DNA from 3 places in the Roseixanthobacter pseudopolyaromaticivorans genome. Region 3 is predicted to be linked to each of the others. Evidence: predicted binding sites of a transcription regulator. Region 3 holds the regulator's gene; each other region holds the start of a gene.
What was found. The regulator LexA, encoded in region 3, represses DNA repair genes until DNA is damaged. The targets are predictions, from matches to a motif close to TGTTCNNNNTGTGTTCNG.
Positions count from the first base shown of each region.

Region 1 (9,938 bases), 580 kb from region 3:
CCGCATTCAGATGGCGGCGGGCCGTAGTGGCGGTCAGCGCCTCAAGCCGCCGCACGCCGGACGCCACCGCGCCTTCCGAAACGATGGACACGATGCCGATATCGCCGGTGCGCGACACATGGGTGCCGCCGCACAGCTCCACGGAATAAGGTGCGCCATTGCCAGGGTCCATGCCCATGGAGACGACGCGCACCTCGTCGCCATATTTCTCGCCGAAGAGTGCACGGGCGCCGGATTCAATGGCCTCGTCAACCGCCATGAGCCGCGTGTCGACGGGCTCGTTCCGCAGCACGTAGGTGTTGGCGATATCTTCCACCTGGGCCAGTTCGGCCGGCGAAAGGGGCTTGGGATGGCTGAAGTCGAAGCGCAGGCGATCAGGCGCCACGAGCGACCCCTTCTGAGCCACATGGTCGCCCAGCACGCGCCGCAGCGCCTCATGCAGCAGATGGGTCGCCGAATGGTTTGCCCGAATGGCGGACCGCCGGTCATGATCCACTGACAGCGAAACCGGTGCCCCGACCCGCAGCACGCCTTCCTTCACGACGATATCGTGGACGAACAGGTCGCCGAGCTTCTTCTGGGTGTTGAGAATATCGGCCGAGACGCCGCCTTCGGCCGCCAGGCGGCCGCTGTCGCCCACCTGCCCGCCGGACTCACCATAGAAGGGCGTCTGGTTGACCACGAGCAGCCCTTGCTCACCTGCCTTGAGTTCGCTGACCTCGGCACCATCGCGGACCAGAGCCCGCACCACACCCTCGGCACGTTCCGTGTCATAGCCGAGGAACTCGGTGGCACCCTCGCGCTCCCGCAAGGCAAACCAGACAGCATCCGTGGCTGCCTCGCCGGACCCCTGCCACGCGGCGCGCGCATCCGCTTTCTGCCGCTCCATGGCGGATTTGAATGCGTCGGTATCCACATGAATTCCGCGACCGCGTAGCGCGTCCTCGGTCAGATCAAGCGGGAATCCATAGGTATCATAAAGCTTGAAGGCCACGTCGCCGGGAAACCGCGCCCCACTGGTGAGGCCGGCGCTTTCCTCTTCCAGGATCAGCAGACCGCGTTCCAGGGTCCGGCGGAACCGGCGCTCCTCGAGCAGCAGTGTCTCCGTTGCGAGCGCTTCAGCCCGCACAATCTCAGGATAGGCACGGCCCATTTCCCGGACCAGGATCGGCACCAGGCGGTGCATGAGCGGATCCCGCGCACCGAGAAGCTGAGCATGGCGCATGGCGCGCCGCATGATCCGCCGCAGGACGTACCCTCGCCCCTCGTTCGAAGGCAGCACGCCGTCAGAGGTAAGGAACACCGAGGCGCGCAAATGGTCCGCGATGACGCGATGGCTCGCCTTCTGCGGCCCGTCCGGCGAAACGCCGGTGAGTTCCGCGACCTCCGCGATGATCGCCCGCATGAGGTCGGTTTCATAATTGTCGTGCGTGCCCTGCAGCAGGGCGGAAATGCGCTCGAGCCCCATGCCGGTATCGATCGAGGGACGCGGCAGCGACAGGCGCTCTCCGCCCGGCAGCTGCTCATACTGCATGAACACGAGATTCCAGATCTCGATGAAGCGATCGCCGTCGGCGTCCGCTGAGCCCGGAGGACCGCCGGGGATGTGAGCGCCGTGATCGAAGAAAATTTCCGAGCACGGGCCGCAGGGGCCGGTATCGCCCATTGCCCAGAAATTATCGGAGGTCGAGATGCGGATGATGCGGTCGTCCGGCAGTCCGGCGATCTTCTTCCACAAAGCGTGTGCTTCGTCGTCCTCGGAATAGACCGTGACGAGGAGCCGGTCTTTCGGCAGCTCGAACTCACGGGTCACGAGGTTCCAGGCCAGCTCGATGGCGCGGTCCTTGAAATAGTCGCCGAACGAGAAATTACCCAGCATTTCGAAGAAGGTGTGATGCCGCGCCGTGTAGCCGACATTGTCCAAATCGTTGTGCTTGCCGCCCGCGCGAACGCACTTCTGGGAGGTCACCGCCCGCGAGTACGGACGTTTTTCCATGCCGGTGAAGACATTCTTGAACTGCACCATCCCCGCATTGGTAAACATGAGCGTGGGGTCGTTGCGCGGCACCAGGGGCGAGGAGGGAACCGCCTCATGGCCCTGCTTCACGAAATAATCGACAAAGGTCGACCGGATCTCATTCACGCCGCTCATGTGCCGGCCACCATACCCTTGACTGGATTTCCCCCAACGCGCGGAAGGGCGCAGCGTCGGTTCTCACATGGGCTCGGACAAACGCCAAAGCCGCGATGCATAAGCGAAGATCGTTTAACGATGCCGTTTCCGCTTGTCCAGAAAAGCGTTTTCGATGCCTTCCGGCCGGCACGATATATCATTCGCATATCTTAAGCGCCGAGGCGGGGCTAATGGCTTCGCGCGCATAAAAAAGGCGGAGCAGAGCCCCGCCTTCTCTAACCGGAACTTAACGCGGACACTCAGTCCTCGGCGACCTCGGCAGAATCTTCCTCGGGGGAACCGGCGAGGATCTGCTCGGCGATCAGGCCCGCATTCTGGCGCACCGCAGCTTCGATTCGCCCCGCGACTTCAACATTCTGCTTCAAGAACGCCTTGGCATTCTCGCGCCCCTGGCCAAGACGTTGGCTGTCGTAGGAGAACCACGAGCCGGACTTTTCGACCACGCCGGCGCGAACCCCAAGATCGAGCAGCTCCCCGGTTTTGGAGACGCCTTCGCCATAGATGATGTCGAATTCCACCTGCTTGAACGGAGGAGCCAGCTTGTTCTTCACGACCTTGACGCGGGTCTGGTTGCCGATCACCTCGTCGCGCTCCTTGATCATCCCGATGCGGCGGATGTCGAGGCGGACGGAGGCATAGAATTTCAAGGCGTTGCCGCCGGTCGTGGTCTCCGGAGAGCCATACATCACGCCGATCTTCATGCGGATCTGATTGATGAAGATCACCATGGTGTTGGACTTGGAGATGGACGCGGTCAGCTTGCGCAGGGCCTGGCTCATCAGGCGGGCTTGCATGCCGGGTTGGCTGTCGCCCATCTCGCCGTCCAGTTCGGCGCGTGGGGTCAGGGCCGCGACCGAATCGACGACCAACACGTCCACGGCCCCAGAGCGGACCAGCGTGTCGCAGATCTCGAGCGCCTGTTCGCCCGCATCCGGTTGAGAAATAAGGAGATCGTCCAGGTTTACGCCAAGCTTGCGGGCATAGATAGGATCGAGGGCGTGCTCGGCGTCGATGAAGGCGCAGACGCCGCCCTTTTTCTGAGCTTCTGCAACGGTATGCAGCGCCAGCGTGGTCTTGCCGGAGGATTCGGGGCCGAAGATCTCGACCACCCGCCCGCGCGGCAACCCGCCGATGCCGAGCGCGATGTCCAGCCCCAGGGACCCGGAAGGAATGCTTTCAATTTCAATGGCTTTGCCGCTCTTTCCGAGCCGCATGATCGAGCCCTTGCCGAAATGCCGCTCGATCTGTGAGAGCGCGGCGTCGAGCGCTTTCGTCTTATCCATGGAGGAACCTTCGACGAGTCTGAGTGTGGACTGAGTCATCGCTGTGCTCTCCGCCGCGTGCAAGGATTATTCGCTACCCCGGTTTCGTACCTGTTTTGTTCGATGTTCGCAATATGTTCTCATCAAATTCGGGCGCTTATCGCTAATATTCGGTGAAAGTTCGCGAGCCGAAATTCATCTGCCGCTCTTCCGTGACGAAATCCGGATCGAAACCGCATTTCGGATTCGTTGCGCCACTGGTCCAGCCACTGTACCAGTCCCCGGAATGGACCGCGACCGCAGCCGGGAGGCCGCCATGAAGATGACGTTCCGCTGGTATGGGGAGGACGATGCCGTCACCCTCGCCAACATCCGCCAGATCCCCGGCATGTCCGGCATCGTTTCCGCCGTCTATGGCGTGCCGGTGGGCGAGGCGTGGCCGCTTGAGCGGATCGTCAGTCTCAAGCACGAGGCGGAGGCGCACGGGCTTCAGCTCGAGGTCATCGAGAGCGTGCCGGTGCATGAGGACATCAAGCTGGGCAAGGCCGGCCGCGACCGGCTGATCGGCAATTATTGCGAGACCCTCTCCCGCCTCGGCAAGGCCGGGGTGAAGGTGGTCTGCTACAATTTCATGCCCATGTTCGACTGGACCCGCACCACGCTCGACATGAAACTGCCCGACGGCTCCACCACCCTCGCCTTCGACGCGCAGGCCATCAGCCGCATCGACCCGCGCGAGGGCATTCGCCTGCCCGGCTGGGACGCCAGCTATGCGCCCGAGGAACTGCGCTTTCTTCTGGACGAATATGCCCATGTGAGCGAGGGCAAGCTCTGGGAAAATCTGAATTATTTTCTTCAGCGCGTGATTCCGGCAGCAAAGGAAGCGGGCGTGCTGATGGCGATCCACCCCGACGATCCGCCGCGCCCGATCTTCGGCCTGCCCCGCATCGTCAAGAACCACGCGGACCTCGCCCGCATCCTCGATGCGGTGGACGACAAGGCCAATGGCCTGACCCTGTGCTCGGGGTCGCTCGGCGCGGACCTTTCAAACGACGTTCCGGCCATGGTGCGCACGTTCGGCGGCCGAGGCCGCATTCACTTTGCCCATCTGCGCAACGTAAAGGCGCAGCCGGACGGCAGCTTCTTCGAGACTGCGCATCTTTCCTCCGAAGGCTCGCTCGACATGGCGGAGATCGTGCTGGCGTATTTCGAGACCGGCTTCACGGGCTATTTCCGGCCGGACCATGGACGGATGATCTGGGGCGAAACCGGGCGGCCCGGCTACGGCCTTCATGATCGCGCCCTCGGCGCCGTGTATCTGAATGGGCTGTGGGAAGGCGCCCGCAAGGCTTCATCCCATAAGGCCGGTGCGGCCGCGGGGTCACGATAGCGGCGCCCATCTCCTCGCCGTACGAGCGCGGCTATCGCGCCTTGCTGCGCGGAGATTTATCCGCCACGCCGGCCTTGTCGAACAAGCGGGCATAGACGTTCTGAAGATGGCGGCGCATGCGGGTTTCGGCCGCCGCAGGATCGCCGGCGAGGATCGCCTCGGCGATCTGCCGATGGTCCTTGTTCATCGCGAGCGGCAGTTCGTCGGCGGCGTAGTTGGCTTCGAGCTGCTTGAACATCGCGCCATAGCGCTTGTCCCAGAGAAACTCGACCACCTCCTTGAGCACCTGATTGCCCGTCATCTCCGCGATCAGCAGGTGGAATCGCTTGTCCTGGGCCAGGAAGGCCTCGTTATTGACCGGGTATTCGTCGAATTCCTTCGTCACCCGCCGAAGCGCCGCTTTTTGCTCCTCGGAGCCGTTGAGGGCGGCAAGCTCGGCGGTGCGGCTCTCCACCGCCTCGCGCGCCGCCAGAAGCTCCACCGCGCCGGCACCGTGTGGGTCGGCCTCCTGCGTCGCCGGCACCGGGGCCGCCGCCGGGTCGCGCACATAGACGCCCTGCCCCGTGCGGATATCCACCCGACCCTCGATTTCCAGAAAGATCAGCGCCTCGCGGACCGAGGTGCGGCTGACGCCGAATTGCTTCGCCAGTTCCCGCTCCGCCGGCAAGGTCTGGCCCGGCTTGAAAGCGCCGCTGTCGATATGCTCGATCAGCGATTGCGCGATCTGCTTGTAGAGCCGGTCCACCTTGATCTTGGGTAAACGCATCGCTTGGATTGATCCTGCCGTTGCGTACACCGTTGCACACGCACCTCCTTATCGCATTGCGCGGCGTCACGTCATACGGCTGTAACATCGGGGCCCTAGGAGAGCCGTGTAAACGGTTACATACTCCGGAGCCGCCGTGGCGCGCACAGTCACCATCCGCACCGTCGCCGAGCGCGCCGGCTGCTCCATCGCCACCGTCAGCCGTGTCATCAACGGTACGGCGCGGGCGAGCGTGGAGGCGGAAGCCCGGGTGCGCGCGGCCATCGCCGAGCTGAGCTTCCGCCCGAGCGAGATCGGCCGTTCCCTCAAGACTTTGCGCACCCGCACCATCGGCGTGGTGATCCCGAGCCTGACCAACCCGGTGTTCGCCAGCTCCGTCGCCGGCATCGAGGCGGAAGCGCGGGTGCGCGGCCATGCGCTGCTGGTCACCGCCACCGATTACGATCCCGAACGCGAGCGCAGCGTGGTGGATACCCTCGTCGCCCAGAGCGTGGCCGGCCTCGTGCTCACCGTCGCCGATCCCGATGCCAATCCCACGCTCGACATGCTGGATGCCGAGGGCATCCCCTATGTGCTGGTCTATAACGAACCGCAGCGCATTCCCCGCCCCGCCGTGACGGTGGACAATGCCGGCGCCACCCGCGCGCTCACCGCCGCGCTGATCGCCCAGGGGCACCGGCGCATCCTGTTCATCGCCGGGCGCTTCTCCTCGTCCGACCGCTCGCGCCTGCGCCACCAGGGCTATCTGGCCGCCATAGCGGCGGCCGGTCTTGTGCCGGAACCGGTGCTGGAGCTGGACTATATCGCCGACGCCCCGGCCCATCGTGCCGCGCTGGAAAGCCTGTTCGCGGCGCATGGGCGGCCCACCGCCATGATCTGCTCCAACGATCTGCTGGCGCTCTCCATCATCGCGGCTGTTCGCGCCATGGGGCTTTGCGTCCCCGGCGACATGTCGGTGGCCGGGTTCGACGGCATCGCCATCGGCCGCCTCGTGACGCCGGAACTCTCCACCGTGGACCAGCCCACCCGTCTCATGGGGGCGCGGGCCATCGAGCGGCTGTTCGACATGTTCGAGGGCGCGACGGGACGGGCGGTCGAGCACCTCCCCTACCATCTGCGCCTCACCGGCACCCTCGCCGCCGCGCCGCCGGACCCCGGCGCCGCCCTCCATTCTTCCGGTCCGCCCGCGGGCGGATCACGCGCCCCGGCCGCCTGACGGCCCGCCTTTCGTACCGCGTTCCCGACCCGTCCGGCTTGCTCAGCCGGCACCCCTTTGTGCGACCTATGAAAGACCACGGCATGACTTTCTCAGCCTTGAAGTCCCTGCTCGCCGCGCCGCTGCTCGCGGGCTCGCTCCTGCCTGCCGCCATGCTCGCACCCGCCAAGGCGGCGGACGCCATCTGCTACAATTGCCCCACCGAATGGGCCGACTGGGGCAGCATGCTCAAGGCCATCAAGGCCGACACCGGCGTCGAAGTGCCGCCGGACAACAAGAATTCCGGCCAGTCGCTGGCGCAGATCATCGCCGAAAAGGCGAGCCCGGTGGCGGACGTCGCCTATCTCGGCGTCACCTTCGGCATCAAGGCCAAGGAAGCCGGCGTCACCCAGGCCTATGAGCCGAAGAATTTCTCGCAGATCCCCGCCGGCCTGAAGGATCCCGAGGGCCATTGGTTCACCATCCATTCCGGCACGCTCGGCCTGTTCATCAACAAGGATGCGCTGGGCGGCGCGCCGGTGCCGGCCTGCTGGTCGGATCTGCTGAAGAGCGAATACAAGGGCATGGTGGGCTATCTCGACCCGTCCAGCGCCTTCGTCGGCTATGTGGGCGCGGTGGCGGTGAACAATGCGCTCGGCGGCTCGCTGGAGAATTTCGGCCCCGGCCTCGACTTCTTCAAGAAGCTCGCCGCCAACCAGCCGATCGTGCCGAAGCAGACCTCCTATGCCCGCGTGGTCTCCGGCGAGATCCCGATCCTGTTCGATTATGATTTCAACGCCTATCGCGCCAAATACAGCGAGAAGGGCAATTTCGCCTTCGTCATTCCCTGCGAGGGCTCGATCGTCGTTCCCTATGTGATGACCATGGTGAAGAACGACCCGCATCCGGACGCCGCCAAGAAGGTGCTGGACTATGTGCTGTCCGACAAGGGACAGGCCATGTGGGCCGCCGCCTATCTGCGCCCGGTGCGCGACGTGCCGCTGCCGAAGGAGGTCGCCGACCGCTTCCTGCCCGCCGCCGATTATGCCCGCGCCAAGCCGGTGGACTACGGCAAGATGGAGAGCGTGCAGAAGGGTTTCTCGGACAAGTATCTCGCCGAGGTGAAATAGGCGCGCCGCCCGGGCTGCCCCCTCACCCACTCCTCTCCCCGGCGGGGAGAGGGAGGGCGCCAGCGGGTGCGACGTCTGGACTTTTCGAAGCCGTCCCTCCCAAATCACCTCTCCCCCACGGGGAGAGGTCGACCGCGCAGCGGGCGGGTGAGGGGCAAGGCCCGAGGACAGGCGCAGCCCCCTCCCCAGCCCTCCCCCGCACGCGGGAGAGGGAGCCAATTCTGATCCCCGACACAGGCACTTCCATGAATAGCGCCGATCGCCTGGCCAACATCCTGCTGCTGCCGCTCGGCGTGTTCGTGCTCGCCTTCTTCCTGCTGCCTCTGGTGCGGGTGGTCGCGGTGGCCGGCGAGGGGCCGAACGGGGTGGCGGAATATCTCGTCATCCTCACCAATCCCCGCCATTTCGCGACCCTCATCGCCACCCTCACCCTCTCCGCCGGGGTGACGCTGGCGACGCTCGCCATCGGCACTGTGGTGGCGCTGTTTTTGGCGCAGAACCGGTTTTTCGGCCGGGCTCTCCTCGTCTCCATGCTCACCTTGCCGCTCGCCTTTCCCGGCGTGGTGGTGGGCTTCATGATCATCCTGCTGGCGGGCCGCCAGGGACTGCTCGGCGGCATCACCCAGAGCCTCGGGCTCGGCAAATGGGTGTTCGCCTATTCCATGGCCGGCCTGTTCGCGGGCTATGTGTATTTCTCCCTGCCGCGCGTGCTGGTGACGCTGATGGCGGCGGCGGAAAAGCTTGATCCAGCGCTGTCGGAAGCCGCGCGCTCACTTGGTGCGGGGCGGTTCGAGGTGCTGCGCGACGTGATCCTGCCGGGGCTGGCGCCGGCGCTGATGGCCTGCGGCGCCATCGCGTTCGCCACCGCCATGGGCGCGTTCGGCACCGCGTTCACGCTCGCCACCCGCATCGATGTACTGGCCATGACGATCTATACGGAATTCACCCTGGCCGCGAATTTCTCCAGCGCCTGCGCCCTCTCGCTGGCGCTGGGGTTGATCACCTGGGGCGTGCTGGCGGCGACGCGCAATTTCGCCGGCGCCGGCGTCGCGGCGGCGGGGTGAGAGCCATGCGCACCAATCCCCTCGTTTTCGCATTTCAGCTCATCGTGACGCTGCTTGCGGCCGCTTTTCTGGTTGTGCCGGCCCTCACGAGCATACTTGCGGGCCTTACGGTCAATTATTTTCAGGGGGTACGCTCCGGCCTCACGCTAGAATGGGTGGCCCAGGTGTGGGGCCTCTATGCCCCCACGATCTTCCGCTCGATCCTGATCGCGCTCGGGACGCTCGCCGTCACGCTGCTGATCGGCGTGCCCGCCGCCTGGGCGCTGGTGCGCAAGCCCGGCCGCTTCTCCCGCCTAGTGGAGGAGATCGTAACCTTGCCCGTCGCCATCCCGGGCCTCGCCCTGGCGCTGGCGCTGATCCTCGCCTATGGCGGCATCCGGGCGTTCCGAGCGAGCGATGCGTTCATCCTGGTGGGGCACGTGCTCTACACCTTGCCCTTCATGCTGCGGGCGGTCATGGCGGTGCTCGCGGCCGTGGACGTGCGCACGCTGGAGGAAGGCGCGGCGAGTCTCGGCGCCTCGCCCTGGCAGCGCTTCATCCAGGTGGTGGTGCCCAATGCGCAGCCGGGCATCCTGGCCGGCGCGCTGATGGTGGTGACGCTCTCCATCGGCGAATTCAACCTCACCTGGATGCTGCACACGCCGCTGACCGCCACTTTGCCCGTGGGGCTGGCCGACAGCTATGCCTCCATGCGGCTCGAAATCGCGAGCGCCTATACGCTCGTCTTCTTCATCATGATCGTGCCGCTGCTGCTCGCCATCCAGTTCGTTGGCGGCGAGCGCCGGGCCCTGAACCGGAAAACCCGCCCGTGAGCCACTCTGCCCCGCCCGCCCCCGCTGCCGCGCTCGCCGGCCATGGCGCAGCCATCGCGCTGACGCGCTGCGCCAAAACCTTCGCCGACGGCACCCGCGCCCTGGAGCCGCTGGATCTCTCCATC
Region 1 is NZ_CM195539.1:1,509,588-1,519,525, reverse strand. It holds gene alaS (alanine--tRNA ligase) at 1-2,152, opposite strand, end outside; gene recA (recombinase RecA) at 2,434-3,516, opposite strand; gene uxuA (mannonate dehydratase) at 3,773-4,846, shown strand; gene V5F68_RS07310 (FadR/GntR family transcriptional regulator) at 4,878-5,612, opposite strand; gene V5F68_RS07305 (LacI family DNA-binding transcriptional regulator) at 5,749-6,828, shown strand; gene V5F68_RS07300 (ABC transporter substrate-binding protein) at 6,912-7,937, shown strand; gene V5F68_RS07295 (ABC transporter permease) at 8,183-9,001, shown strand; gene V5F68_RS07290 (ABC transporter permease) at 9,007-9,813, shown strand; gene V5F68_RS07285 (ABC transporter ATP-binding protein) at 9,810-9,938, shown strand, end outside.
Region 1: a site for LexA is predicted at 3,581-3,598, ahead of recA (recombinase RecA). Genes of this name have one in related genera too.

Region 2 (9,938 bases), 2.3 Mb from region 3:
GGTGGACGCGGGCGCCAAGCCCCTCGCCTTCTGCCCCGGCGAGACCATCACCGAGGGCCTCGACGGCCTCGGCGGCCGGCTGAAGGAATATTACGACCTCGGCGCCCGCTTCGCGAAGTGGCGCGCGGTGATCGACATCGGCGCCGGCATCCCCACCTACACCGCCGTGCGCGCCAATGCCCATGCGCTGGCCCGCTATGCGGCCCTGTGCCAGGAAAACAAGATCGTCCCGATCGTCGAGCCGGAAGTGCTGATGGACGGCGACCACGGCATCGACCGCTGCTACGAAGTCACCGAATGGGTCCTCAAGACCGTGTTCGAGGAGCTGTATTACCAGCGCGTGCGCCTGGAAGGCATGGTGCTGAAGCCCAACATGATCGTGCCGGGCAAGAAGGCCCGCACCCAGGCCTCGGTCGAGGACGTGGCGGAAAAGACCGTGCGCGTGCTCAAGAGCTGCGTGCCGTCGGCCGTGCCGGGCATCGCCTTCCTCTCCGGCGGCCAGTCGGACGAGGACGCCACCGCCCATCTCGACGCCATGGTGAAGCTGGGCGGCCTGCCCTGGAAGCTCACCTATTCCTACGGCCGCGCCCTTCAGGCCGCGCCGCAGAAGGCTTGGTCCGGCAAGGTGGAAAATGTCGGCGCCGCGCAGGCCGCCTTCACCCACCGCGCCCGCATGAATTCGCTCGCCGCCCTCGGCCAGTGGACCAGCGCGCAGGAACAGAAGGCCGCCTGAGCCTCTGCCTACGTCCGTTGAAAAAGCCCGTCCCCGCATTGGGGGCGGGCTTTTTTCGTGGCGCGCGGAGGAGATGAGAGGGACAAGGCGGGTGGGAAACTCCCGGAAACGCCTTCGCGACCCCCTCAGCGGCGGGCGGCGCTTGCTTTTTCCCGGCCACTCGGACTAGAGCCTGATCCGATCAGGTTGAAACAGCCTGATCGGTGAATCAGTCTCTAAGCATTTATGAGAGAACGCGTTATCCGGTCAGCTTGCGATGCCAGCTGACGGCGCGTGCTCTAGCCATCCTGCACGGTCGCAGTGCGTCGGCCGTGTTTTCGCCCGCTTCTTGGCAGACCGATCGGACCCATGTCGAACACACAGCAGGCGCAAGGCGCCCGGCTCATGCTGATCCTTCCCGCCGCGCCGGCCCTGGGCCGCAGCGCCGTCGCCGCGCGGGTACGCGCCGGAGACATGGCCGCCGTCATCGCCCGCATGGGCGAGGGCAAGGGCGAGAAGGACCGGCTGCGCGGCCTGATGGCCCCGGTGCAGGAAGCGGATGCCGCCCTGATCGTCGATGGACGCGCCGATGTGGCGATCGACATCGACACCGACGGCGCCCATCTCTCCAGCGTCGCGGCGCTGAAGAAAGCCATCGGCACCCTCAAGCCGGCGCGCATCGCGGGCGCGGGCGGCCTCACCTCGCGGCACGACGCCATGGAGGCGGGAGAGGCCGGCGCCGATTACGTGCTGTTCGGCGGCTGGGAGGCGGATGCCCCGCCGTTCGAGGATGTGCTCGACATGATCGCCTGGTGGGCGGAAGTGTTCGAGGTGCCCTGCGTGGGCGTCGCCACCTCCGCCGAGGAGGCGGAGCAACTGGCCCGCGCGGGCGCCGATTTCATCGCTTTGTCGGGCGACTGGATCACCGGCGCCGATGCGGAAGCGCGCATCGGCGAGATCGCCGCCCGCATCGCAGCGGTGGAGACCGCGCCTTGATGCGGTTGCCCGTGGTGCGCGATATCTTCCGGGCCGAAACGCGCCGGCAAAGCGCAGGCCTGTTCCGGGGCCGGAGCCTGGCGCTGCGCGCCGGCGCGGCTGCCCTTTTGCTGGTCGGCCTCGCCGCGCCGCTGTGCGCGCAGCCGCAGACCGGGCAGAAGCCCCCTGCCGCGGGTGCGGCCGGCGCCAAGAGCGGCAACGGGGCCAATGGCGGCAAATCCGCGCCCGCCCCGGCGGCGCCACCGGCCGCAGCCGCACCCGCCCCCGCCCCGAGCGGCCCCGTGGACGTGGCCTTCGGCGCCTATCAGGCGGGCAATTATCTCACCGCCTATAAAGAAGCCATGAAGCGGGTCGAGGCGGGCAACGACCCCGCCGCCATGACCCTGCTCGGGGAATTATATGCCCGCGGCTATGGCGTGCCCTACGATCCCGCGAAGGCGACGCAATGGTACGAGCGCGCCGCCAAGGCCGGGTCGGGAAACGCCATGTTCGCGCTCGGCATGATGAATCTGACCGGACAGGGCAAGGCGGTGGATGAAACCGCCGCGCAGAAATGGTTCGAACAATCGGCCAAGGCCGGCAATCCGGCCGCGGCCTACAATCTCGGCCTGATCTATCTCCAGGGGCGCGGCGTCACGCAGGATTTCACCAAGGCGGCGACCTATTTCAAGCAGGGCGCCGACGGCGGGGTCGCGGATGCCCAATATGCCCTGTCGGTGCTGCTGAATGCCGGCAACGGCGTGCCTGTCGACAAGGCGGCGGCGATCAAATATCTGACCGCCGCCGCCCAGCAGGATCACGTGACCGCGCAGGTGGAACTCGCCATCGCCACCTTCAACGGCAATGGCGTGCCGAAGGATGAGGCGGCGGGCGCGGCCTTGTTCCGCAAGGCCGCCCTCGCCGGCAATGCGATCGCCCAGAACCGCTATGCCCGCGTGCTTTCGGTGGGACGCGGCGCACCGCAGAACAAGGTGGCCGCCGCCGCCTGGCACATGCTTGCCAAGGCGCAGGGGCTCGGCGATCCCTATCTGGACGGGGTGGTCGAGAGCCTCTCGCCCGAGGATCGCAAGAAGGCGGAAGACGTCGCCCACAAATGGATCGCCCTGACACCCAACGCGGTCCAGCCTTGACGCGGCCTTGCGGGACGGGCAGAGGATCGCCCTCAATTCAATTGACGGTCGCACGCGCGGCCTCCTTATTGCAGAACCGGCCTGGAGCGGAGCGCCTTCGCGCCGCCGGGTCTGCGCCCTCACAGCGGCATGGCCGGCCCATCGTCCCCGACGGACGGCGCCGGCGCCCATGCCGCATGGCAGCAATGGTTTTTCGAAAAATGATCCGCTCTCCGCTCATCACCGTCATGGTCCAGGCCGTCCGCAAGGCCGCGCGCGGCCTCACCCGCGATTTCGGCGAGGTCGAGAATCTCCAGGTATCGGTGAAGGGCCCGGCGGATTTCGTCTCGGCGGCGGACCGCAAGGCCGAGGAGATCCTGTTCACGGAACTCTCCCGCTCCCGTCCCGGCTTCAGCTTCCTCATGGAGGAGCGTGGCCGGGTGGAAGGCACCGATCCGGCCAATGAGTGGGTCATCGACCCGCTCGACGGCACCACCAACTTCCTGCACGGCATTCCCCTGTTCGCCATTTCGGTGGCGCTGGTGCGCAACGGCGCGCCCTTCGCCGGCGTCATCTTCAATCCCGTGACCGACGAATTGTTCGTCGCCGAAAAAGGCCAGGGCGCCTATCTCAACGACCGCCGCCTGCGCGTCGCGGGACGCCGCAAGCTCGCCGAATCGGTGGTGTGCTGCGGCCTGCCCCACATGGGCCGGGGCGATCACGCGCGCTTCAACCGCGAACTCGCCAAGGTGCAGACCCAGGTCGCCGGCCTGCGCCGCACCGGCTCGGCCGCGCTCGACCTCGCCTGGGTGGCGGCGGGACGGTTCGATGCCTTCTGGGAGCGCAATCTCTCCGCGTGGGACATGGCGGCTGGCATTCTCCTGGTGCGCGAGGCGGGCGGCTATGTGTCCGATCTCGACGGCGGCGATCAGATCCTCGAGAAGGGCGACGTGATCGCCGGCAACGAGGACATGCGGCGCGACCTTCTGGCGCTTCTGAAGGCGGCCTGAGGCCCCATATTCCCGAGCGCTGGCCTGCGATTGCCGGCCTGCGGCGCGGTGCGCGGCGGGGGGACGCCGCCGCCCCGGCTTCGGTTGCGCCCTATCTTCGCACCGCTCCAATTTGCCCGGCCATGCGCCGGGCGCGGTTCCATTTGAACCGATGTGTGCCATAGTCCGTTGTCAGGGGAACGGCCTGCGGGAGCGAAAATGGCGCGTGTCGTTGATCCGTACGTAAAGGTGTCTTCTCCCCGCATCTTCCTGGTGCGGATGATCATCTTCCTCCTGCTCTGCGCCGCCCTCGCCGCGGTGCTCTACCAGCAGATCCAGGCCGCCTTCCTGAACAATCCGGGCCTCAATGCCGTGATCTTCGGCGTGCTGGCCTGCGGCATCATCCTCGCCATCCGCCAGGTATCGCGGCTGTTCGCGGAGGTGGAATGGGTGAATTCCTTCCGCCTCGCCGATCCCGGCCTCGCGGTTGCCCGCGCGCCCACCCTGCTCGCCCCCATGGCGGCGTTGCTGGGCGACCGGATGGGCCGCATGGCGATCTCCCAATCCACCATGCGGTCGATCCTGGATTCCATCGGCACGCGGCTCGACGAGGCGCGCGACACGGCGCGCTATCTCACCGGCCTGCTGGTGTTCCTCGGCCTGCTCGGCACCTTCTGGGGCCTGCTGGAGACCGTCTCCTCCATCGGCGGGGTCATCTCCTCGCTGGAGGTGCGACCCGACAGCGGCTCCATGTTCGATGAGATCAAGCGCGGCCTCTCCGCCCCGCTCGCCGGCATGGGCATTTCCTTCTCGTCCTCTTTGTTCGGCCTCGCGGGCTCGCTGATCCTCGGCTTTCTCGATCTCCAGGCCGGCCAGGCACAGAACCGCTTCTATACCGATCTTGAGGACTGGCTCTCCACCACGGTGGAGGATCTCGGCGATCCGGTCGGACCGATGCCGCGCGAGCGCATGCCGACGCTCTCCGCCTTGCCCCATGCGGGCGCGGCGGGTGTTCCGGCCGCCCTTCCCCTCGCCCTGCCGCCCCCGCCGCAGCTGGATGTGGCGCCTCTGGTGGATGCCATGGCGAAGCTGGAGCGCACGCTGAACGAGGCCGGCTCCCAGCGCGTCACCTCGGCGGTCGCCCAACTGGCCGAGAGCCTCCAGGGGCTCGTGACCCACATGCGCTCCGAACAGGCGCTGATGAAGCAGATGATCGAAGTGCAGACCGGCCAGCAGGAGGAATTGCGCCGCATCGTCGACCGGCTGGACCAGACCCTGGACACCTATGACGAGGACGCGCCGGGGCCGGGCCGCGGCGGCCGGGGGGCCTGAGCATGGCCCTCGGCCGGCGCAGCCGCGAGCGCACGATCGATTACTGGCCCGGCTTCGTGGACGCCTTGTCCACCTTGCTGCTGGTGTTCATCTTCCTGCTCTCCGTGTTCATGATCACCCAGTTTTTCCTGACCCAAGACATTTCGGGCAAGGACGACGCCATGCAGAAATTGCAGGCGCAGATCCGCCAGCTCACCGAGCTGTTGTCTCTGGAGCGGGCGACCGGGCTGACGGCGGAAGGCGAATTGAGCGCGCTGCGCGCCAATCTCGACGCCACCACCGCCGAGCGCGACCGCCTCAAGGGGCAGCTGAGCGCGGCCCCGGCGGCGCCCGACGCCTCGCGCGAACAGGCGCTGTCGCGCGAAGTGGACATCCAGAAGGATGCCGCCTCCCGCGCGCTTGCCCAGATCGAATTGCTGAACCAGCAGATTTCCGCTTTGCGGCGCCAGATGGCGGCGCTGGAAGAGGCGCTCAACGCCTCCGAGCAGCGCGACAAGGAGAGCCAGACCCGCATCGCCGACCTCGGCCAGCGGCTCAACGTGGCGCTGGCCCAAAGGGTGCAGGAGCTGAGCCGCTTCCGCTCCGAATTCTTCGGCCGCCTGCGCGAGATTCTCGGCAACCGGCCGGACATCCGCATCGTCGGCGACCGCTTCGTGTTCCAATCCGAGGTGTTCTTCGATCGCGGCTCGGCCACTCCGCGCCCGGAGGCCCTGCCCGCGCTCGACCAGCTCGCCGGCGCCATCCTCGATCTGGAAAAGCAGATCCCGCCGGATATTTCCTGGGCGCTGCGGGTGGACGGGCATACCGACAACCGCCCCATCTCGACCCCGCAGTTTCCCTCCAACTGGGAATTGTCGGCGGCCCGCGCGATCGCGGTGGTGCAGTATCTGATCGCCAAAGGCGTGCAGCCCTCTCATCTCATCGCGGCCGGCTTCGGCGAATACCAGCCCATCGATCCCGGCACCACGGACGACGCCCAGGCCCGCAACCGGCGCATCGAGCTGAAGCTGACCGAGCGCTGATCCCTCCCGAACGGCGCGCTTGACTCTCCCGCGCCGTTCCGGAATCTATAAGAACAAATAGGGAACACGCGAGCCTCTCACTGGCGAAAGCTGGCCGGCACGCACGTTCCCGCGAACCCCCGGCATTCAACACGGGCGGCCGCGCTTGCGCCGCTCGCGGGGATGCTGCCAGCGAAACGGACGGCCCATGTCCAATCCGAGCGCGACTCGCGCTGCGGGCGAGCTTGCGCGCCTGCGGCGCTGCATTTCCGCCATCGAGCGGGGGGCGAACGCCCCCTTGCCGGCGCGCGTGCCCGTGCCCTGGTCGGCGGGCGAGGCAGCGGATTGGGACGAAGACGATTGGGGACAGGAGAATTGGGGCGGCAATGACAGCCGGGACCATAAGGGCGGGGACTATGGCGACCTGAGTAAGGCCGGCCGGAAAGGAGACCAGACGCGGGTTCCTGACCAGAACGGAGCCGGCGCGCGGAACCAAGACGAGGACCAAGACCAAGACGAGGACCAGGCGCCCTTCGACGATCCCGGCCCCGACCTGTCCCCGCCGCGGCCGCTCCTGCCCCTCGGCCTCCTGCCCCTCGGCCTCCCGCCGCTGGACGCGGCGCTGGGCGGCGGGCTCACGCTCGGCGCGCTGCACGAGGCTGCGGCCCACGGCCCCGGCGCGGAAGCCGCCCTCACCGCCTTCGCCCTGGCGCTCGCGGCCCGCGCCGCCTTCCAGCTCTCGCGTCCGGTGCTGATGGTGCAGCACGAACTGGCGGAACGGGAAGCCGGAAGCCTCTATGCGCCCGGCCTTGCCGAACTCGGCCTGTGCGGCGGCGCGCTGGTCCTGGTGCGGGTGCGCAAGCCGCAGGACGTGCTGTTCGTGATGGAGGAGGGCCTCAAATGCGGCGGGCTGTCCGCCGTGCTCGGCGAAGTGGGCGCGCCCTTTCCCGAAGCCCTCACGGCGACCCGGCGGCTTTCGCTCGCGGCACGCGCCCACCCGGTGTTCGGCCTGCTGCTGCGCCAAAGGCCGGACCCCGCCGCCTGTGCCGCTTTATCCCGCTGGGTGATCGCGCCCGCCGTGAGCGCGCCGCGCGATTCCTATGGCGGGCTCGGCCTGCCGACCCTTGAGGCTGCCTTGATGCGCAACCGCCTCGGCCCGCTGGGACGCTGGACCCTGTCCCTGGACGGCCCGGCCTTCCTTTCGGCCGCGCCCACCCGCGCCGTTCCCCACCATCCCAGCCATGCGCGCGAGGCCGGATCATGACTGCACCTGCCGCGCCCGGCCGGCGCTATCTGTGCCTGTGGCTGAACCGCCTTTCCACCGACCGCATCGAGCGCAGCTTGCCGCCCGAGATGCGCGCGGCCCCGCGCGCCACCCTCATCGGGGAGAAGAGCGCGCTGCGGCTCGCCGCGCTCAACGCCGCCGCGCGCACTCGCGGCCTCGTGCCGGGCCTCTCCCTGGCGGATGCCCGCGCGCGCCATCCCGATCTTCAGGTGGCGGACCATGCGGCCGAGGCGGACGCGCGCCTGCTCGGCCATGTGGCCGATGCCTGCGAGCGCTATACGCCGCTGCTCGCCCTCGATGCCCCGGACACCCTGATCCTGGACATTTCCGGCTGCACCCATCTGTTCGGCGGCGAGCGCGCCCTGGTGGCGGATCTGCGCGCCCGCGTCGGCGGGCGGGGCTATTCCACCCGCGCCGCGATCGCCTCCACCATCGGCGCCGCCTGGGCGTTCGCGCATTTCGGCTCCCGCCCGGCCCTGGTGGCGGAAGAGGGCGCCGACCTTGCCGCCTTGCTCGCCCCCTTGCCGCTCGCCGCTTTGCGGCTGGAGGCGGGCGGTCTCGCCGCCCTTTCCCGGCTCGGCTTCACGCGCGTGGGCGATCTCGCGGGCAAGCCGCGCGCGCCGCTCACCGCGCGCTTCGGCGCCGACCTGCTGCGGCGGCTCGACCAGGCGAGCGGCCTTGCGCGGGAGCCCGTGGACCATCGCTTTCCCCCGCCGCGCTTCTGCGCCGAGCGCAGCTTGTCCGACCCCATCGAGCGCACCGAGGACGTGCTCGGCCTTGCCCATCACCTGGCGACCAAGCTGGCCCCCGCTTTGGAGCGCGCGGGCCAGGGCGCCCGGCATCTGGAGCTGGTCCTGTTCCGGGTGGACGGGCAGGTGACGCGGCTGAAGGTGGGCGCCAGCCGGCCGCTGCGCGATCCCCTCGCCATCCGCCGCCTGTTTGCGGAGAAGGTGGCGCAGGTGGCGAGCCTGGATGCCGGCTTCGGCTTCGATCTGCTGCGCCTCGGCGTCACTTTGGCCGAGGACATGGCGCCCCACCAGCACGGCTTCGATGCCCGGCAGGCGGAGGAAGCCGCCCTGGACGGCCTCGTGGACCGCCTCGCTGCCCGCTTCGGCGCCGGCCGGGTGCAGCATCTCGCCGTCGCCGACGCACATCTGCCCGAGGAGGCTGGACAGGCCATCGCCCTGGCGCGCAAGCGCCTGCCGTTCGATGCCGGCGCGCTCGCCGACCCGGCGCGGGTTCTGACCGGGAGCGAAGCCTTTGCAGCTGGGCCAAGCACGCCTTTTGCCGCCCTCGACACAGTTCCCCCTCGCCAGCCACCGCAGGATGCGCCGGCACCAGGCGCACGGCCAAGAGAGCAAGGAACGCGCGCGGAAGAAAACGGGCAGGAAGGGAAGGCGGCACAGACCATCCCCTTCCCCGCGCGTCTCCGCTCCGCGTCGCCCCCTGTCGATCCGGCCCGGCCGGCCCCCGTCCTGATCGCCCTGCCTCGCGCGCCCGACACCGCGATATCTCCCCCGTCGGCGCAGGCGCCGGTTTCGCCCCCTCGCCCGCCGACGCGTGGTCGCCGGTCTCCCCCATCGTCCGCATCTCCACCGCCCGCCGCGCGTCCAGACGCCGGCGGCGCCGGGCGCCCGCAGCGCCTGTTCGCCGTGCCCGAAGCGGTGGAGGCCGTGGCCGAGGTGCCGGACGGCGCCCCTGTGCGCTTCCGCTGGCGGCGCCGCATCCATCATGTGGCGCGGGTGGAAGGACCCGAGCGCATCTCCGCCCCCTGGTGGCGCGAACCCGCCCTGCGCCTTTCGGGACTGCCGCCCGCAGCCCATCCGGACCTTCTGCTCGAGGGCGCGCTCCACAACCCGACGCGGGATTATTTTCGCGTGGAAACGAATGACGGGCTGCGCCTCTGGCTGTTCCGCGCCGGGCTCTATGGGGCGGAAACCAGCCGGCCCGCCTGGTATGTGCACGGGCTGTTCGCATGAGCGGCGATCTCCTCACCCCCGCCTTCGCCCGCAGGTCCGGCCCGCGCGCCGAGCCGCCCGCCCCGCTGCCTTATGTGGAGCTGGCCGCCACCAGCAATTTCTCCTTCCTGCACGGCGCTTCGCATCCGGAAGATCAGGTACGGCAGGCGCACGCGCTCGGCCATCGCGGCATCGGCATCGCCGACCGCAACACATTGGCCGGCGTGGTGCGGGCCCATTCCATGGCGAAGGCGTTGGATTTCCCCCTCGCCATCGGCGCCCGGCTGGTGTTCTGCGACGGCACGCCGGACATCCTCGCCTATCCGACCGACCGGCCCGCCTATGGCCGGCTCTGTCGCCTGCTCACCACCGGCAACATGCGGGCGGAGAAAGGCGATTGCCGCCTGACCCGCACCGATTTGCTGGATTTCCAGGAGGGCCTGTGCCTCGCCGTGCTGCCGCCGCGCCGGCCGCCCGACGCTTTCACGGCATTCCTTAGCCAGCTTAAAGAGGCTGCGCCGGACCGGATATGGCTCGCCGCAGCCCTCGCCCATGG
Region 2 is NZ_CM195539.1:4,350,218-4,360,155, forward strand. It holds gene V5F68_RS20350 (class I fructose-bisphosphate aldolase) at 1-733, shown strand, start outside; gene V5F68_RS20355 (thiamine phosphate synthase) at 1,082-1,708, shown strand; gene V5F68_RS20360 (tetratricopeptide repeat protein) at 1,708-2,838, shown strand; gene V5F68_RS20365 (inositol monophosphatase family protein) at 3,039-3,827, shown strand; gene V5F68_RS20370 (flagellar motor protein MotA) at 4,026-5,138, shown strand; gene V5F68_RS20375 (peptidoglycan -binding protein) at 5,141-6,160, shown strand; gene V5F68_RS20380 (ImuA family protein) at 6,348-7,403, shown strand; gene V5F68_RS20385 (Y-family DNA polymerase) at 7,400-9,403, shown strand; gene V5F68_RS20390 (error-prone DNA polymerase) at 9,400-9,938, shown strand, end outside.
Region 2: a site for LexA is predicted at 6,210-6,227, ahead of V5F68_RS20380 (ImuA family protein). Genes of this name have one in related genera too.

Region 3 (9,938 bases):
CGGTAGAGGTCACCGACAGCTTCTTCATCGAGCGCTACAGCCAGGTGATGCACATCGTCTCCAACGTCGAGGGGAAGGTGGACCCGCGCTTCGACGCGCTCGACGCGCTCGCGGCGGGCTTTCCCGCCGGCACGGTCTCCGGTGCGCCCAAGGTGCGGGCCATGGAAATCATCGACGAGCTGGAGAAGGACAAGCGCGGCATCTATGCCGGCGCCATCGGCTATTTCAGCGCCAATGGCGAGATGGACACCTGCATCGTGCTGCGCACAGCCGTGGTGAAGGACGGGCGCATGTATGTGCAGGCCGGCGCCGGGCTGGTGTATGATTCCGTGCCGCTGAGCGAGCACCAGGAATGCATCAACAAGGCCAAGGCCCTGTTCCGCGCCGGCGAGGAAGCGGTGCGTTTCGCCGCCCATGCCAAGAGGGGCCAGTGACCATGGCGCGGCTGGCGTGCATCCACGAGCGATGGCGTGAGGCTTGACCCTTCCGTCACCCCCGCGCTTTAACTCAGGGGCAGCTCCCAAATCTTCCGCGAGGAGCGCGCCTGCCCGGATCCGCCGGGCCTGGAGCCACGATGACCGCCGTTACGCTGATCGATAATTACGACAGCTTCACCTACAACCTCGTCCATTATCTCGGCGAGCTGGGCGCAAATGTCACCGTTCACCGCAACGATGCGCTGAGCGTCGAGGACGTGCTGGCTGAAAAGCCGGACGCCATCGTCATATCGCCCGGCCCGTGCACGCCAACGGAAGCCGGCATCTGCTGCGATCTCATCGCCCGGGCGAGCACCGAAGTGCCGCTGTTCGGCGTGTGCCTCGGCCATCAAGCGATCGGCCAGGTGTTCGGCGGCGACGTGGTGCGCGCGCCGATTCCCATGCACGGGAAGATGTCGCAGATCCATCATGAGGGCCGCTCGGTGTTCCGCGGCCTGAACCATTCCTTCCTCGCGACCCGCTATCATTCCCTGATCGTCGAGCAGAACACCTTGCCCGACGCGCTGGAGGTGACGGCGCGCACCGAGGATGGCCTCATCATGGGGCTCGCCCACCGCACGCTGCCCGTGCACGGGGTGCAATTCCATCCCGAGAGCATCGCCTCGGAAAATGGCCACGCCCTGCTGCGCAATTTCCTTGAAATCGCCCGCGCCTTCAACGCGAGCCGGCAGGGGCGGAGCTGACGCCATGGAACAGTTCCGTCCCCTGCTCGGCAAGGTCGCGACCGGCGCGGCGCTGACGCGCGAGGAATCCGCCTACGTCTTCGACAAGATGATGTCGGGCGATGCCACGCCCTCACAGATGGGCGCGCTGCTCATGGGCCTGCGTGTGCGCGGCGAGACCGTGGAGGAAATCGCCGGCGCCGTCAGCGTCATGCGGGCCAAGATGCTGCCCGTGGAAGCGCCGGACGAGGCGGTGGATGTGGTGGGTACCGGGGGCGATGCCTCCGGCTCCTACAATATTTCCACCTGCGCCGCCTTTATCGTAGCGGGCGCGGGCGTGCCGGTGGCCAAGCACGGCAACCGTGCGCTCTCCTCCAAGTCGGGGGCCGCGGATGTGCTGGCGGCGCTGGGCGTGCGGCTGGACCTTATGCCCGAGGGCATCTCGCGCTGCATCGCCGAGGCCGGCATCGGCTTCATGTTCGCGCCCTCTCACCATCCGGCCATGAAGCATGTGGGGCCGACGCGGGTGGAAATGGGCACCCGCACCATCTTCAACCTGCTCGGCCCGCTCTCCAATCCGGCCGGCGTGAAGCGGCAGATGGTCGGCGTCTACGCCAAATCCTGGATCGTGCCGCTCGCCGAGGTGCTGCGCACACTCGGATCGCAGCGCGCCTGGGTGGTGAACGGCTCCGACGGTTTGGACGAGATCACCTTGTCCGGCGTGACCCACGTGGCTTCCCTGGACGAGGATCGCATCCACACGTTCGAGATCGCGCCCGAGGATGTGGGTCTGCGGTGCGTCGCGCCCGAGGCCTTGAAGGGCGGCGATGCCGCTCACAATGCCATCGCCCTGCGCGCGGTGCTGGATGGTGAACCCGGCGCCTATCGCGACGTGGCCGTGATGAATGCGGCGGCCGCTCTGCTCATCGCCGGCCGCGCCGCGGATCTCACGGAGGGGGTCGCCATGGCGCAGACCTCCCTCGACACCGGCTCGGCGCGCGCCCGGCTGGAACAGCTTGTGATGGTTTCCGAAAAAGTCGCGCCTCCGGTGAAGTCATGAGCGATATCCTCACCCGCATCGAAGCCTATAAGCGCGAAGAGATCGCCGCCGCCAAGGCCGCACGTCCGCTCGCCGAGGTGGAAGCGGACGCCCGCGCGGCGAGCCCGGTGCGCCCCTTCGCCGGCGCCCTGCGCGCGGCCTTGGATGCCGGACGCACCGCTTTGATCGCCGAGATCAAGAAGGCCAGCCCCTCCAAGGGCCTGATCCGCGCCGACTTTGATCCTCCCGCGCTCGCCCGTGCCTATGAGGCGGGCGGGGCCGCATGCCTCTCCGTCCTCACCGACACGCCCTCGTTCCAAGGCGCGCCGCAATTCCTGATCCAGGCGCGCGCGGCGGTTTCCCTGCCGGTGCTGCGGAAGGATTTCATGTACGACACCTATCAGGTGGCGGAAGCGCGGGCCTGGGGCGCCGATTGCATCCTGATCATCATGGCCGGCGTCGATGACGCGTTGGCCCGCGACCTGCTGGACGCGGCGACCGCCTATGGCATGGACGCCATCGTGGAAGTCCATGACGCAGAAGAGCTGGATCGCGCGCTTGCCCTGCCCTGCACGCTGGTCGGCATCAACAACCGCAATCTGCGGACCTTCGAGACCACGCTGGACACCAGCGCACTCCTCGCCCCACGGGTGCCGAAGGACCGCATCTGCATCGGCGAAAGCGGCATCTTCACCTCGCAGGACGTGGCGCGCCTCGCCGGCATCGGCATCGGCACAATCCTCGTCGGCGAGAGCCTCATGCGGCAAAGCGATGTCGCATCCGCGACGCGTACGCTTCTTGCCGCCTGACAGGTGAACCGCTGTAAAGAGCGTGGCGACCATCCCGCTCGGCTGCTGGCTGCGCAAAGGCACCTCTGCCATAGTGCCGCGCGTTCCGGGATCGCGAATCTTCCGGGCATGGATTTTCGGGAGGGGACAATGCGTAAGGTGCCCTTGATGGTGGCGGTGCTGTCCGTTTTGGCATCGCCTGTTTTAGCCGCCGACGTGACCGGCACGTGGCTGACGCCCACTGACCAGGGCGTGGTGGAAATCGTGCCCTGTGGCGGATCCGTGTGCGGCCGCCTCGTCTCCTCGGACGACATCAAGACCAATCCCGGCCTCACCGATTCCAAGAATTCCAATGCCAGCCTGCGCGGGCGAACCCTTAAGGGCCTGCTGATCCTCCAGGGCTTCACCGGCAGCGGTGGCAACTGGTCCGGCGGACAGATCTACAATCCCGACGACGGCAAGACCTATAGCGCCTCGCTGAGCCTTGCCGGCGACAACACGCTGAAGGTGCGCGGTTGCGTCGTGGTGCCATTCTGCGAGACCCAGACCTGGACGCGGGCGAAATAGCCACATGGCGCAGCTGACCCATCTCGATGCCTCGGGCGCGGCCCATATGGTCGACGTCTCGCAAAAGGCGGTGACCACGCGCGAGGCCCTGGCGGAGGGGCGGGTCGTGATGGCGGCGCCGACGCTGGAGCTGATCCTCTCGGGCAATGCCAAGAAGGGCGACGTGCTCGGCGTCGCCCGGATCGCCGGCATCATGGCGTCCAAGCGCACCCACGAGCTTATTCCACTTTGCCATCCGCTGATGATTTCCAAGGTGGAAGTTGAAATCGAGCCCGATGCGACCCTCCCCGGCCTCGTCGTGCGCGCCCGCGTCAAGACCAGCGGCCAGACCGGGGTGGAGATGGAGGCGCTTACGGCGGTTTCCCTCGCCTGCCTGACCATCTATGACATGGCCAAGGCCGCTGATCGCGGCATGCGCATCGAGGGGATTCGCCTGCTGGAGAAAGCGGGCGGACGCTCCGGCGAATGGCGCGCCGACGACGCCTAAGGCGCCCGAGCCAGAAATAGAATTCGGAGCAGGCGACATGGCATTGATGCCGGTGGAAGAGGCCCTCGCGCTCGTGGTGGCCGGCGTCGTGCCCCTGTCTGCGCAGTCCGTGCCAGTCGCCGAGGCGACGGGCCGCGTGCTCGCCGCCGATCTGTGGGCCCGCCGAAGCCAACCGGCGGCCGACATGTCCGCCATGGACGGATATGCGGTGGCGGCTTCAGACATCGCGCATGTTCCCGCAACCTTGCGGGTGATCGGGGAATCCGCCGCCGGGCGCCCGTTTCCCGGAGCGATTGCGACCGGCGAAGCGGTTCGCATCTTCACCGGCGCCCTGCTGCCCGCGGGCGCGGACACGGTGGTGATCCAAGAGAATGTGGAGCGGGACGGTGACTTTCTCACCACCACCGCACCCACCGCGCCTTTGCGCAACGTGCGCAAGGCCGGGTTCGATTTTCCCGCCGACAGCCTGATCCTGCCCGCCGGGCGACGCCTGAGCGACCGCGACGTGATGCTGGCGGCCGCAGCGGACCATCCCGTTCTGCGCGTCCATGCGCGCCCCAAGGTGGGCATCCTGCAAACCGGGGATGAACTGGTTCGTCCGGGCCAAGGCAGCGGCGCCCTCTCCGAGGTCGTCGTTTCAAATGTCTACGGCGTCGCCGCCCTCGCCCGTGCACACGGTGCCGAAGCCGTAGATCTGGGGCTCGTCGGCGATTCGCTGGAGGCCACCCGCGCCGCCATCCGCTCGGCCGCCGAATCGGGAATAGACGTGCTGGTCACCTCCGGCGGGGCATCTGTTGGCGAGCATGACCTGATCGTGCCGGCCCTGCGGAGCGAGGGCGTGACGCTCACCGTCCATCGGATCGCGCTGCGGCCCGGAAAGCCGCTGATGTTCGGTGCGCGCGAGGGCATGCGCGTGCTTGGCCTGCCGGGCAATCCGGTTTCCGCCTATGTCGGCGCCGTGCTGTTCCTGATTCCCCTGTTGAATGCGCTCCAGGGTGCCGCCCATGGCCAGCCTTTGCGCGCGGCGCGTCTTGGCTGCCCGGTGAAGGCCAACGATTCCCGCGTCGATTATATGCGCGCGACCCTGTCGTTCGCGCCCGACGGAGCATTGGTTGCAAACCCGCTGCCGATCCAGGACAGCGCCATGCTGACCACCCTTGCCACGGCCGATTGCCTGTTGATCCGCCCCGCCTTTGCGCCGGCCGGCGCGATCGGGGACCCCTGCCAGATCCTGCAATTGCCCTCCTGAAATACCGTTAACGCGATGTTCACCCTTGCAGAACACAAAAGGAACAGCTAATGCTTGTTCATGATTTGTTTCGGTTTTGGTGATCTCCTGCGGGTCATCGCTGCCGAACCGGAAGCGGGATGGGGACGGGTGAGACCATGCTGACGCGCAAGCAATACGATCTGTTGCGTTTCATCCATGAACGCCTGAAGGAAACCGGCGTCCCGCCCTCCTTCGACGAGATGAAGGAAGCCCTCGACCTTCGCTCCAAGTCGGGCATTCATCGGCTGATCACGGCCCTGGAAGAGCGCGGCTTCATCCGCCGTCTTCCCAATCGCGCTCGGGCGCTGGAAGTGGTTCGCCTGCCGGACAGCGCCGCCCCCGGCCTCGCCGCGAGCCGCGCCGCATCCTCAGGCGGGCGCGGCTTTTCCCCCAGTGTGATCGAAGGCAGCCTCGGCCGCGTACGCCCGCCGGTGGAGGACGAGGAGAGTTCGCCCACCGTGACCGTGCCGGTCATGGGCCGCATCGCCGCCGGCTCTCCCATTTCCGCAATCCAAACCCGCAGCCACACCTTGAACGTGCCGCCGGAAATGCTGGGCACGGGCGAGCACTTCGCGTTGGAAGTGCGCGGCGACAGCATGATCGAGGCCGGCATTCTGGACGGCGACACCGTGCTGATACGCAAATGCGACAGCGCCGAGACGGGCGACATCATCGTCGCCCTGGTGGATGACGAGGAAGCCACATTGAAGCGCCTGCGCAAGAAAGGCGCTTCCATCGCGCTGGAAGCGGCAAATCCCGCCTATGAGACCCGGATTTTCGGACCTGACCGCGTGCGGGTGCAGGGCCGGCTGGTCGGGCTGATGCGCCGCTATTGAGGGCGGGCAGCCCTGCCGATTTCGATCGTCAGCGCGCGGCGTCGTCCTGCATCTGTCCGGCAGCGCCCGGTCCCTCCTCGCCCTCGGCGGCCACCGGAGGCAAAGGCGGCATCCACGGGCGTTGCTGACGGGGAGAGCGCGCCGGAACGATGCGCCATCCCGCCGGGGACGACGGTACGTCTGGGGCCCTGAACAGCGCAAGCGTGCCGGTATGGGCCATGTCGGCAGGTGTAATCACCTTCGCCGGGCATTTCCTGGGAGCGGGGTGTGGGGTCACGACGAGCGCCGCGTTGAGGCAATCCGCCTCCAGCCCCTCCGGCCGGCGTGAGACGGCGAGGATGCCGCCGGGCGTCGTTGCCGTGCAGCCCAGCGGGTCGCAGCGAAAGGCATTCTCCAACCCCTCGGATTGCGCCGTGCGCGTATCGCTCTCGCGGCTGAGCCATTGCTCTGCCACCATCCGGTTCGAGCTGGCCCCGAGGATCGAGAGCTTGCCGTCGCCGCCACGCACCGCCACCGTGCGCCCGTTCGGTGCGATAAGAATGTCCGGCCGTGGCGCCGCGCCACCGAGCGCGAGAGCCACCAGCGCCGGGAAGACGGCGATTGCCGCAAGCCGCCCGCGCAGCAAGCACAGGCACAGCAGGGCAAGGCTCGCCGCGAGAACCGAGGGCGGGTTGAACCAGTCGGTCCGCAGGCCCGCACCCGGCAGTGCGGCCACCTTGTCCGAAACCCCCACCATGATGTCGAGGCCGAGCCCCATGACCGGCCATGCTAACGAATCCAGGCCGAACGGCAGCAGCAGCACCCCGAGCAGGCCGAACGGCATCACCAGGAAGCTCACGGCCGGCATGGCCGCGAGATTCGAAAGCAGGCCATAGGCTCCGATGCGCTGGAAATGCAGGGCTCCGTAAGGCGCGGTGGCAAGACCGGCGACAAGGGAGGTCATCGCAAGGCCGCCCACGAACAGCGCCGCTTTGAGCGCGACATGCGCGACGCGACCCTCGGCCGTCCATCCGAGGCGCAACGGCCGCAGCCGCTCGAACGCGGCCACCAGAGCGAGCGTGGCGGCAAACGACATCTGCATGCCGGGGTCGAGCACTGAAATCGGCGCCGCCGCGAGCACCAGCACCGCCGCCACCGCGACGCTGCGCAAAGTCAGTGCGGCGCGTCCGACGATCACGCCCAACAACACTAGGCCCAGCATGAGGAACGAGCGCTGCGCGGCGACATCGTTGCCCGACAGGACGAGATAAAGCGCGCTGCCGATCAGCGCGCAGAGCGCAGCCAGGGATTTAACCGGCGCGCCGAGCGCCAAGGGCGGGAACAGCGCCAGCAGCCCGCGCACCAGCGCGAACAGCGTTCCAGCCACCAGCGCCATGTGCAGCCCCGAGATCGACAGCACGTGGGTGAGGCCGGACAGGCGCATGCTCTCCTCCACCGCCGGCGCGATGGAGGAACGATCGCCCGTCACGAGCGCCACGGCAATATCGGCGGCGGTGCCGCTCAACACCAGGCGGATGCGCGCGGCGAGCGCGACCCGCACCGTGTGGACCAGCGAGGCAACGCGCACCGAGAGCGGCGGGGCCTGCGCGAGGTTTGTCGTCTTTGGCGGGCCGAGGGCAAAGCCCACCGCATCGATCCCCGCGAACCAGGGCGCGCGCCCAAAATCGTGAGCGCCGACCATCGCCGGCCCAAGCGGGGGCAGAAGGCGCGCGGAAACTGCGATGCCGGTGCCCACCGTCGGTGCCGAACCGCGCGGCAGCGAAAGGCGCACCCGCTCGGGCTTGAAATCCAGCCCCTTGGCCTGCGCCGTCTCGACGCGCAGGAGGATGCGGTCAGCGCTCGCCCGCTTCTCGAGGTGCTCCACAAATCCGGTCAGCCGCACGCTGCCCGCCGGCGGGATCAGGATCGGCCGCGTGATACGGGCGGTCTGGAGACATGCCAGGGTGAAGCCGCAGGCAAGAGCCGTCGCGCCCGCGAGCACGGCGAAGGAAAACACGTGCGCCCGCGCCGCCAGCGTCGCGGCCAGCAGCGCCGCCGTCAGCAGGAGGCCGGCGAGGAGGGAGGGCTCCTGATCGGCGCCGAAATACAGCAGGATGCCGGCGGCGAACAGCACCGGCAGCCACAACACCAGCCGCCCCGCCTCCGCCTCGGCGCGGATGTCTGCGGCAAGACCCGCCAGCAGGCGTTCCCGCAGATCGCCCAGAGCACCGAACGGACGCGGACGCGGCAGAGCCTGCGCCGCGCCCCAGACAGCAGCGCGCGCGCCGCGCATCTCCGTGCGCGGCGGGTCCTCCTCGCCAGTGTTTGATGTGCCCGCCATGCCCCCGCGTTCCCCAACGCGCGCGCCTATGCTACACGGGCGCCGCCCGCGCGCCATATGCCGGCGGTGCACACAGCATCCCGGCGGCACGCCCGCCCCGCTCCAGACCCCTTTTCGGCGGACCTTCATGTCAGAGATCGTTACGCGCTTTGCTCCTTCTCCCACGGGCTTCCTGCACATCGGCGGCGCCCGCACCGCCCTGTTCAACTGGCTCTATGCCCGCGCCAAGGGCGGCAAGATGCTGCTGCGCATCGAGGATACGGACCGCCAGCGCTCCACGAAGGAAGCCATCGACGCGATCCTCGACGGCCTGACCTGGCTCGGCATCGAATGGGACGGAGACACGGTCTATCAGTTCGCCCGCGTCGCGCGGCACCAGGAAGCGGTGGCGCAGATGGTGGCGCTGGGAAATGCCTATCCCTGCTATGCCACGGCGGAAGAGCTGGAGGAGATGCGCGAGACCGCCCGCAAGGAGGGCCGCCCGCCGCGCTATGACGGCCGCTGGCGCGATCGCGACCCCTCCGAGGCGCCGAAGGATCGCAAGCCGGTGATCCGCTTGCGCGCGCCGCAGGATGGCGAGACCGTAATCCACGATCTGGTGCAGGGCACCGTCACCTTCCCCAACAAGGACCTGGACGATCTCGTCCTGCTGCGCTCCGACGGCACCCCCACCTACATGCTGGCCGTGGTGGTGGACGACCATGACATGGGCGTCACCCACATCATCCGCGGCGACGACCACCTGACCAATGCCGCGCGGCAGACTCAGATCTATCGCGCGCTCGGCTGGCCGGTGCCCGAAATGGCCCATATTCCCCTCATCCACGGGCCGGACGGCGCCAAGCTGTCCAAGCGGCACGGCGCGCTCGGGGTCGATGCCTACCGGGCCATGGGGTACCTGCCGGCGGCATTGCGCAATTATCTGGTGCGCCTCGGCTGGAGCCATGGCGACCAGGAGATGTTCTCCACCGCGGAAATGATCGCTTTGTTCGATCTCGACCATGTGGGCCGCTCGGCCGCGCGGTTCGATTTCCAGAAGCTGGAAAACATCAACGGGCATTACATCCGCGCGAGCACGGACGATGAATTGTTCGATGCGGTCATGGCCCTCATCCCCTATCTGCCGGATGGCGCGGAGCGGCTGGCCAAGATGACGCCGGAGCACAAGGCGCAGCTGCGCGCCGCCATGCCCGGCCTGAAGGAGCGGGCGAAGACGCTGGTGGAATTGCTGGACAATGCCGGCTTCATCTTCGCCGAACGCCCCCTGCCGCTGGAAGAGAAGGCAAGCGCCCTGCTCACGGGGGAGGCGCGCGCCCATCTTGGTGCACTCCTGCCGGCGCTTGCCGCTGCCGAGTGGACCGTGCCGGCGACGGAAGCGGTGGTGCGCGCTTATGCGGAGACGGCCGGCGTCAAGCTCGGGGCGGTCGCCCAGCCGCTGCGGGCCGCCCTGACCGGGCGCACCACCTCGCCGC
Region 3 is NZ_CM195539.1:2,086,021-2,095,958, forward strand. It holds gene trpE (anthranilate synthase component I) at 1-434, shown strand, start outside; gene V5F68_RS10035 (anthranilate synthase component II) at 575-1,180, shown strand; gene trpD (anthranilate phosphoribosyltransferase) at 1,185-2,219, shown strand; gene trpC (indole-3-glycerol phosphate synthase TrpC) at 2,216-3,007, shown strand; gene V5F68_RS10050 (DUF2147 domain-containing protein) at 3,137-3,553, shown strand; gene moaC (cyclic pyranopterin monophosphate synthase MoaC) at 3,558-4,040, shown strand; gene V5F68_RS10060 (molybdopterin molybdotransferase MoeA) at 4,078-5,289, shown strand; gene lexA (transcriptional repressor LexA) at 5,427-6,146, shown strand; gene V5F68_RS10070 (ComEC/Rec2 family competence protein) at 6,175-8,466, opposite strand; gene gltX (glutamate--tRNA ligase) at 8,594-9,938, shown strand, end outside.